One region of the Pseudomonas sp. MPR-R2A5 genome, then DNA from elsewhere that is predicted to be linked to it. Evidence: riboswitches for the same ligand, from Rfam matches in the RefSeq annotation. Region 1 holds a riboswitch; each other region holds the start of a gene.

What was found. Region 1 has a riboswitch for cobalamin ahead of AC1Q6I_RS14185 (CbtB domain-containing protein). Riboswitches for the same ligand answer to the same signal wherever they lie in the genome.
Region 2: another riboswitch for cobalamin. It lies ahead of AC1Q6I_RS31680 (ABC transporter substrate-binding protein); the one in region 1 lies ahead of AC1Q6I_RS14185 (CbtB domain-containing protein).
Region 3: another riboswitch for cobalamin. It lies ahead of cobO (cob(I)yrinic acid a,c-diamide adenosyltransferase); the one in region 1 lies ahead of AC1Q6I_RS14185 (CbtB domain-containing protein).

Annotation. Positions count from the first base shown of each region.
Region 1 covers NZ_JBXAFK010000017.1:40,421-43,688, forward strand. Annotated here, with positions in the region: gene cobM (precorrin-4 C(11)-methyltransferase) at 15-761, opposite strand; gene AC1Q6I_RS14175 (cobalamin biosynthesis protein) at 832-1,224, opposite strand; gene AC1Q6I_RS14180 (CbtA family protein) at 1,221-1,925, opposite strand; gene AC1Q6I_RS14185 (CbtB domain-containing protein) at 1,937-2,125, opposite strand; cobalamin riboswitch at 2,222-2,426, opposite strand; cobalamin riboswitch at 2,468-2,667, shown strand; gene cobW (cobalamin biosynthesis protein CobW) at 2,760-3,268, shown strand, end outside.
Region 2 covers NZ_JBXAFK010000067.1:20,655-23,922, forward strand. Annotated here, with positions in the region: gene AC1Q6I_RS31675 (FecCD family ABC transporter permease) at 1-837, opposite strand, end outside; gene AC1Q6I_RS31680 (ABC transporter substrate-binding protein) at 834-1,844, opposite strand; cobalamin riboswitch at 1,959-2,153, opposite strand; gene AC1Q6I_RS31685 (DNA/RNA non-specific endonuclease) at 2,236-3,165, opposite strand.
Region 3 covers NZ_JBXAFK010000003.1:207,279-210,546, forward strand. Annotated here, with positions in the region: gene AC1Q6I_RS03675 (PQQ-dependent sugar dehydrogenase) at 1-1,012, opposite strand, end outside; cobalamin riboswitch at 1,112-1,360, shown strand; gene cobO (cob(I)yrinic acid a,c-diamide adenosyltransferase) at 1,440-2,051, shown strand; gene AC1Q6I_RS03685 (cobyrinic acid a,c-diamide synthase CobB) at 2,048-3,268, shown strand, end outside.

The sequences.
Region 1 (3,268 bases):
TATAAAGTGAATTATCAAGGTCGATAAAGGTGCGCATGCCCCGCCCGATACAACGACGACTCACTGAAACTGTCACTCGCCAGCACCCGGCCCACCACGATCAGCGCCGTACGCCGAAAGCCCTTGGCGGCGACTTTGTCGGCAATATCGCTGAGTGTGCCCACCGCCCAATCCTGATCCGGCCAGGTTGCCCGGTGCACCACGGCAATCGGGCAATCCGCGCCATAGTGCGGCAGCAGCTCTGCGACGATCTTCTCCAGGTGGTTGACCCCCAGGTGGATCGCCATGGTGGTGCCGTGGCGGGCCAGGCTGTCGAAGTCCTCGCCGGCCGGCATGCGGGTTTTATCGGCGTAACGGGTCAGGATTACGCTCTGGGCGATGTCCGGCAAGGTCAGTTCGGCCTCCAGCAGCGCGGCACAGGCGGCGACTGCGGTCACGCCCGGAATGATCTGGAACGGGATGCCCAGCTCGCGCAGATGACGAATCTGCTCGCCGATCGCCCCATACAGGCTCGGATCGCCGGAATGCACCCGCGCCACATCCTGGCCGTTGGCGTGGGCGGTCTTGATCAGCTCGATGATCTGCGCCAGGTGCAGTTCGGCGCTGTTGACCACCAGTTGCGCTTGATGCCCCTCCAGCACGGCCGCCGGTACCAGCGAACCGGCATAGATGATCACCGGGCAACTGCGGATCAGCCGTTGGCCTTTGACAGTGATCAATTCCGGGTCGCCGGGGCCGGCACCGATGAAGTAGACGGTCATGGAGGATTCCTGTCGAAAAACGGGCGAGCATGAAGATTGCTCATGATCGGAAGACGCAATTATCGATTTTTCAGCCGGCGCAGGCCAATGCAAAGGTGGCCTGGGCGGTTTTCTTGCGGGTGATCAGCAAGCGGGCAGGGCCTGGGGAGAGCTGTTCGGCCAGGGCCAGGGCGGCGCTTTCGGCGATGCCGTAACAGCCGGTGTGGGCAAAGGCGACCGCTGATTTATGGCTCAGACGGCCTTCATACGCGGCCAACTGTTCGGCGCTGAAGCACTGCAATGGCAGGTTCAACCTATGCGCCAGGGCCAGTAACCCCGGCTCGTCCTGTTTGCGGTCGAGACTCGCCAGTGCGGTGATGTGCTGGCGCTCGATACCCGCTTCGGCGAGGGCCGTGTCAAACAGCGCCAGCAGGGCGTGCAATTCGCAGCCCCGCTGGCAACCGAGGCCGACCGCGAGTTTCATGCCGAGTATTGATCGTCGCGGTTGCGGCGAAACAACCAGGCGCTGATCAGGCCGAGGGCCAGCCAGAAGGCGACGTTGGTCAACTGCGAGGCGATCTTGAATTGTGCTTCCAGTGCCTCTGGCGCCAGCATCGAATGCACTTGCGGCTGCGGGGCGCCGATTACGTGAGGCACCACGAGGATCGCCACGCCCAGCCCTTTAAGCAGCCAGTTGCCACCGAACACCAACAGCGCAATACCGGCCGCAGTGGAGGCGGCCGTGCCGATCCACCAGATCTGGCGTTGCGCCAGGTCGGCGGCGGCCGTGCCCGGCAGCTCGGGCGGCAGGCCCAGGGTCGGCGCCAACACAAAGGTCGCGTAGCCGGCCAGGCCCCACAGCAAGCCTTGGGCCGTGCGGGTCGGTGCGCGCAGGGTATAGAGGCCGGCCAGCATCAGGGCGAAGCCGACGGCGACCACCAGGTTGCCGCCGGTGGTCGACAGCACACGCTGCCAGCCGTCTTCCGGCTCCCAGGCTTCGGCGTCGTGGGTGTGCGCAGCGGCGCCAGCGGCATGCTCGTGCACGACTTCAGTCGCGGCCGGGGCCTTTTCGAAGGTTTCCGCCTGCAGAATCAGCGGAGCGACCCAGAAGCTTTGCAGCAGGGTCAGCAGCAGGGCGGCCAGCAAGCCGGTGAACCCTGCGGTTTGCGCAATACGTTTGATCATGTCGGCAGGTCTCAGTGGCACGGGAACGCGGCGCTGTGGCGAGTATCGTGGGCTGCGTTGTGCACCGCCTCGATATGCGAGAACCCGGCGAAATACACCAGGCACGCGCCCAGGATCGAGGCGCCGATGGCGGCGGTCAGGCGTTGGCTGAGGGTGGCGGTACTGCTGGCGGTGTGCGAAGTGCTGCTGATGATCGACATGGCGCGTCCCTATCGTGTTCAGGGTGAAACGAGCGCATGCAAACCCCGCGAGCCGGGCACGCAGGGTTTTAACAGCGCCCGCCCACCGCGGGTTTGTTATCTGATGTTATTCGGGCCGGTCTCCGGGCTTGCGAGGGACACTGGGTCTATAAAGCGTCGCCTTCCCATGCCGTACAGGCACAGTGGATCTGACGCTTCACTCGCTTACCGTTGCGGGGGCAGCACCGGACTGGTCATAAGGCTATGACTCACCGGTTTCCCGTTTCACCCTGTGAAGGGCACCCGAAACAAGGCGTGTAGGAAAGCATGCAGAGCGACGGTAGTCAAATTGACCGAGCCCCTGTAGCCTTGCACCTTCGAGGTTCTTCGGCCCAGGCCGAAGCTAAGAAGGGAACGCGGTTCAAGCCGCGGCTGCCCCCGCAACTGTGAAGGGTTTATCTGACTGCCACGCCACTGCCATTGCGGCGGGAAGGCGCAGCCAGCGCCGGTCGCAAGACCCGCAAGCCCCAAGCCAGGAGACCTGCCTCGCAACCGATTTTCCAATTCAACCGGGCGGGGTGATCCGGTGACGAAATCTGCTGCTGCGCGCCACGCAGGGCCTATCGTCCCGTATGCCCGCCCCCAAGGGCATCCGATGAAAACACTGGCCAAACTTCCCGTCACTATCGTTACCGGCTTTCTCGGCTCGGGCAAAACCACCTTGCTGCGCCACATGCTCGATAACGCCCAGGGCCGTCGCATTGCGGTGATCGTCAACGAATTCGGCGAGTTGGGCATTGACGGTGAGATCCTCAAGCAATGCTCGATCGGTTGCACCGAGGAAGAAGCCAACGGCCGCGTGTATGAACTGGCGAACGGCTGCCTGTGCTGCACCGTCCAGGAAGAGTTCTTTCCGGTGATGCGCGAACTGGTGGCCCGTCGCGGCGACCTCGACCATATCCTCATCGAAACCTCGGGCCTGGCCTTGCCCAAGCCCCTGGTGCAAGCCTTCCAATGGCCGGAAATCCGCAGCGCCTGCACCGTCGACGCGGTGATCACCGTGGTCGACAGCCCGGCGGTGGCCGCCGGCACCTTCGCCGCCTTCCCGGACCAGGTCGATGCCCAGCGCAAGCTTGATCCGAACCTGGACCACGAATCCCCGTT
Region 2 (3,268 bases), on a different contig from region 1:
TGAGTGCCCGGTACCGAGCAACAGGCGTGCGGCGTGAGGGATGACCAGGCCGACAAAACCAATGGAGCCGACAATCGACACCATCACCGCGGTGACCAACGCCGCGCAGCCCACCAGCACAAATTGCACGCGGCGCACCGGGATGCCGAGGGACGCCGCCGAGTCGCTGCCGAAGGTGAATGCATCCAGTGCGCGGCGGTGCCACAGGCACACCGCCAACCCCGCGACGGCCACCGGTACCGCCAGCCACACCGACGACCAACGCACGCCGCTGAGATTACCCAGCAACCAGAACAGGATGCCGCGCGCCTGTTCGGAGCTGGCGGACTTGGTGATCAGGAACGCGGTCAGCGCGTTGAACAGCTGCGAACCGGCGATGCCTGCCAGGATGATCTGGCCGGTGCCGCTCGACGACCCGCTGGCCCGGGCGAGCAAAATCACCAGCGCAAACGCCGCCATCGCCCCGGCAAAGGCGCCGGCGGACAGCGAGATCAAGCCACCGCCGACCCCCATCAGCACCACCAGCACCGCGCCGGTCGAGGCACCGGCGCTGATGCCAAGCAGGTAGGGATCGGCCAAGGGGTTGCGCAACAACGACTGCAGAATCACCCCGCATGTGGCCAGCCCCGCACCGCAGGCGGCGGCGACCAGCGTGCGAGTGAGGCGATAGTTCCACACCACGCCTTCGTCGATAGGGTCCAGCGCGTAGCCAGCGGCCCACAGTTTATTGGCCAACACCTGGAGCACTACCTGCGGCTCGATGGCGGTTTCGCCGATGGCTACGCCGGCCAGTATGGCGATCAACAGCAGCGCCAGGGCGAGAAGCGTTCTGCTCATTTGGGCAGGTCGTAGCTGTCGATGGCGCTCGCCAGTTGGTCGAGCCCATCGAAAGTACGCACGCTGGCCTGTAGGGCCATGGCGTCAAGGATGATGATGCGGTTGTGTTTCACCGCGTCCATGTTGCGTGTCACCGGGTCGCTGCGCAGGAAGGCCAGTTTCTGTTCGTAGTTGTCGGCCGGGTAGCGGCGGCGGTCCATGCGCGCGATCACCAGGAAGGTGGGGTTGGCTTTGGCGAGGGTTTCCCAGCCGACGGCGGGCCACTCTTCATCGGACTGCACCACGTTGTGCAAGCCGAGGGTTTGCAGCATGAATTCGGGGACACCCTTGTGGCCGGCCACATAGGGATCGCTGGCCATTTCGGCGCTGGAGAACCACACCAGCGCACTGGCCTGCTTGAGGCCCTTGTTGCGGGCGGTGGCGACGGACTTGGCCAGGCGCGCCTTGAGCGCCTCGTTCAGTTGCTGGCCGCGGTCCGGCACGTCGAAAATCTCGGCCAGTTGGCTGATGCTTTTATAAATGGTGTCGATGCGGAACGGCTCCAGGCGTGTGCCGTCGGCGCCCACCAGGTTGTTCTTGCCTTCGCAGTCGGAGGGCAGCAGGTAGGTGGGGATCTTCAATTCATGAAACTGCTCGCGGGTGCCGACCACGCCTTGTGGGCCAACCACCCATTCCAACTCGGCGGCCACCAGTTGCGGGCGCTTGGCAATGACCGCTTCGAAGCTTGGCTCATTGTTGGCCAGGCGCTCGATGGTGTCGTTCTGTGCCTTGAACTGCGGCAACACGTTGTTGAACCACAACGCCGTGCCGACCACTGTGTTGCCCACACCCAGGGCGTAGAGCATTTCGGTCGCCGCCTGGCCAATGGTTACGCTGCGGGCGGGCGCTTGCTGAAAGGTCAGGGTGCTGCCGCAGTTCTCCAGCGTCAGCGGGTAGTGGGTGGGCGTCGCCTGGGCCAGGGCACAGAAGCCCAGGCCGGTGAGCAAGGCGGTAACGCGTGGCAGCATGGGGCAATCTCCTGGGAGCCGTACGTGGAACTGGGGAGGTACGGTTCGGAAATACGCCCTCGGACGCTGCGGTGGAGGCAGCCAAGGATGTCCTTCCCGGACACCCCGCCGGTTAGTGGTTTTACTGGGCCGGCAGGTCTCCTGACTGATGCGTCTTCACCCGGCTCCAGCCTTCCCGGAGGGTATCCAGTGGCGTTGAGGAGCAGGCTCGGCATCTACAGTTGCGGGGGCAGTTCCGATTGACGCGGGGGTACCGCGCTTCGGATTCCCTATTAGTCCCGTTTGGGAACCGGCGCGGTATGGTAGTCGATTGGGCTGGGGAGGGGGAACCGAATGGCGGCTTTCTGTAGGCGCGTATAGGCTCGCGCCCACATAAAGCCGCGGTAACCGGTCAGAGGCGTATATCTTCAGGGCCGCGGATCAGTGCTTCAATTCGCGTCCCCGTGGCGCGCTCTTCATTGCTGAAACCGTCGTAGTCGGCCAGGTTGGCGAAACGGATGCCGGTCAATTGCTCGATCTGGATCACACTGCGCCGGTAGGTCCGCAGTTGGCCAAATACCAGATCAAGCTGACCGAGTTCACGGCTCTGGTCGATCATGTAGGCGCTGGCAGAGGGCTTGCCGTCGTCGCCGAGGTAGGCCACCACTTTCCAGAATGCCTTGGGGATTTTCACGCCGCGGTAGACACGGTCGTCATCGGCCAACACCGGGCCGGTAAACACCGTGGCCCGGGCCTTCCAGCGTTGTGTGTTGTCGAGAATGTAGTCTTCGAGCTCCAGCCAGGTCTTCTGGTTGAACCCGCTCATCTGCGGCGAGCAATTGGTGAAATGGAACGTGTCGAGGTTGGCGGTGTTGGCCTCGTCGCCCCAGTTGGGATCCTGTCGTCGCACCAGGTGGCCGCGATCCAGGCCGTTGTTGGTGTAGAGCTCGTCGCCGATCTGCGCGCTGATGGGCAGGCGGCCGTCGTAGGCCCAGGTGTCGTTGCTGCGAACGATATCCACCGCCTGTCCGCCGTCGATATTCACGCCCACATAGAGCGCCATCCGTCGGGAACGTGACAGGGTCACCGAGAAATGCGTGTAGTCCAGGCGCAGCGGCTGGACGTCAGTTGCCAATGCCTCATCCACCGTGGGCCACGGCACGGCGAAGCCGCTGAGAAAGTCGGGTGCGTAGCCACGCCGGTCCTGCAGATCCTTGGCGGGCGTCACACGGGGCGTCGCCGCCCTGGCTTCCATCAGGCTGGGGGTGGCCGGGATCAACGGGCGTAGATCGACGAGCCGGGGGCGGTGGGTCAGGTCAATTTTGGCTTTGCGTGCTGGCATCGCGAGTTCCTCGCAGTCTTGGGTAAACACGACTGCAACACAGGTTCATGACAATTAGGGCCAGGTGCCCGCAGCAGGGCTATCCTGAACCGGTGACCCGGAC
Region 3 (3,268 bases), on a different contig from region 1:
TATGCGGGCCGACGGCGTAGTCTGGCGCGATCGCCTTGGCGACCAGGGCCGGGTCCTGTGGTGTGACACGCACATCCACATGTTGCCCGTAGTAGCTGAATGGCCAGCCATAAAACGCGCCATCCTTGACCGAGGTGATGTAGTCCGGCACCAGGTCGCTGCCGATCTCATCGCGCTCGTTGACCGCGGTCCACAGCTTGCCGCTCTGCGGTTCCCAGGCCATGCCGTTGGGGTTGCGCAGGCCCGAAGCGAAAATCCGGTGCTGGCCACTGGCGCGATCGACTTCCCAGATCGCCGCCCGACCTTGTTCCGCTTCCAGGCCGTTCTCGCCGACGTTGCTGTTGGAACCGACGCTCACATACAACTTGCTGCCGTCCTTGCTGGCTACCACGTTTTTCGTCCAGTGGTGGTTGATGCTGCCGCCCGGCAGGTCGACCACCGTGGTGCCGGCCTGCGTGATTGCGGTTTCGCCCGGTTGATAGGGAAAGCGCAGCAGCTTGTCTGAGTCGGCCACGTAGAGGTCGTTGCCCACCAGGGTCATGCCGAACGGCGAGTTGAGATTTTCCAGGAAGACCGTGCGGGTCTCGGCGACGCCATCGTGATCGGCATCGCGCAGCAAGGTGATGCGGTTCGGGCTGGGCACGCCGGCACCGGCACGGCCCATGACCTTTTCCATTACCCAGCCGCGAATGCCCTTGGCGTCATCCGGCTTGGGCGGCGCATTGGTTTCGGCCACCAACACATCGCCATTGGGTAGCACATACAGCCAGCGAGGGTGATCCAGGCCTTCGGCGAACGCTGTCACTTGGGTGCCCGCGGCGGCGGTTGGCTTCATGCCATCAGGCCAGCCAATGGCTGGGGCGATATTCACGGTGGGGATCAGGGTCTTGTTGGGCTCTGGCAGTTGGGGCGAAGGGCCGGTGCCATCCGATACCTTCAAGGTCGAGCTTTCTCCGCAGGCAGCGAGGGTGCCTGCGACCATGATCAGTAGGGCGAGTCTTGTTTTATGCATGGTTTTCTCCTGAATGCCTGTAAGGGTAGAGGAGTGCTGCGGCACGATGGTTCAAGTGCAAGGCCAGCTTTAATTGACGCTCCCCCCCCAACCCACTAACCTTCGCGACTTGTTTCAGGTGCTCTGTGACCCAAGGGTCGACTGAGTGAAACAGGGAAGCCGGTGAGTGAGCGCACTTGTACACAGTGTTGCCGCAATTCCGGCGCTGCCCCCGCAACGGTAAATGAGTCAAGACGGTGCTATTGGCCACTGTATCGCGCTGCGATATGGGAAGGCGCAGCGTCGGCCTGCTTTCTATAAAGCGAGCCACTCATGAGTCCGGAGACCGGCCTGGATCATCCAACAGCATCACGGTGGGCGATGCTTGGCTGTCTGTTTTTGTTTTTTCCTGCCCGCCGTTTTTGTCCAGCCCCAACGGAGAGCTGCCATGACCGATTCCCCCGACCGCGACGAACGCCACCTGGCGCGCATGCTGCGCAAAAAAGCCGTGATTGACGAGCGCATTGCCAATTCCCCGAACGAATGCGGTTTGCTGCTGGTGCTGACCGGCAACGGCAAAGGCAAAAGCAGCTCTGCGTTCGGCATGCTCGCGCGCGCCATGGGCCACGGCATGCAGTGCGGCGTGGTGCAGTTCATCAAAGGCCGTAACAGCACCGGCGAAGAATTGTTCTTCCGGCGTTTCCCCGAACAAGTGCGCTTTCACGTCATGGGCGAAGGCTTCACCTGGGAAACCCAGGACCGCCAGCGCGACATCGCCGCCGCCGAGGCCGCCTGGGCCGTGTCTCGCGAACTGCTGCAAGACCCGAGCATCGGCCTAGTGGTGCTGGATGAGCTGAACATCGCCCTCAAGCATGGCTACCTCGACCTGGACCAGGTACTGAGCGACCTGCAAGCCCGTCCGCCGATGCAGCACGTGGTGGTTACCGGCCGTGGCGCCAAGCCGGAGTTGATCGAGATGGGTGACACCGTCACCGAAATGGGCATGCTCAAGCACGCGTTCCAGGCCGGTATCAAGGCACAGAAGGGCGTCGAACTTTGAATCAGCCCCGTCATTGTCCGGCCGTACTGATCGCCGCACCGGCGTCCGGCCAGGGCAAAACCACGGTCACCGCTGCGCTGGCCCGTTTGCACCGCAACCTGGGGCGCAAAGTACGCGTGTTCAAATGCGGCCCGGACTTCCTCGACCCGATGATCCACGAACGCGCCAGCGGTGCGCCGGTGTATCAGTTGGATATGTGGATGGTTGGCGAGCAGGAAAGTCGTCGCTTGCTGTGGGAAGCGGCAGGGGAGGCCGACCTGATCCTGATCGAAGGCGTCATGGGCCTGTTTGACGGTACGCCGTCCAGCGCCGACCTGGCGCGGCACTTCGGTGTGCCGGTGCTGGCGGTGATCGACGGCACCGCCATGGCCCAGACCTTCGGTGCCCTGGCCCTGGGCCTGGCGCGTTATCAGCCGGACTTGCCGTTTGCCGGTGTGTTGGCCAACCGTGTCGGCACCTTGCGCCATGCGCAACTGCTCGAAGGGAGCCTCACCGAAGGCCTGCGCTGGTACGGCGCGTTGTCCCGTGAAACCGGGATTGAGTTGCCCAGCCGCCATCTTGGCCTGGTGCAAGCCAGCGAACTGAATGACCTCGACGTACGCCTGGACGCCGCTGCCCAGGCCCTGGGCAACAGTTGTGAAGTTGCCTTGCCGCCGCCGGTGACCTTCGCCGCGCCTGAAGTGATCGAAGCCGAACCGCTGCTCGCCGGTGTGCGCATCGCCGTGGCCCGTGACGAAGCCTTTGCCTTCACCTATGGCGCCAGCCTGGATCTATTGCGGGCGATGGGGGCCGAGTTGCGCTTTTTCTCACCGATTCATGATCGCCAAGTGCCCGAGGCCGACAGCCTCTATCTGCCAGGCGGGTACCCGGAGCTGCATCACCAGGCGCTGGCGGAAAACACCTCGATGCTCGATGCCATCCGTGCCCATCATGCTGCCGGTAAACCCTTGCTTGCCGAGTGTGGCGGCATGCTCTACCTGCTGGACTCGCTCACCGATGTCGACGGCACCCGTGCCGAGCTGGTCGGCCTGTTGCAGGGGGATGCGGTGATGCAGAAGAAACTGGCGGCCCTTGCCCTGCAAAGCGTCGAGTTGCCGGAAGGCGTATTGCGCGGGCACACCTACCACCATTCCCTGACCAGCACCGACTGGCAACCGATCGCCCGTGGCTTGAGCCCCAACGGCGGGCGGGGTGCCGAGGCGGTGTATCGGCAAGGG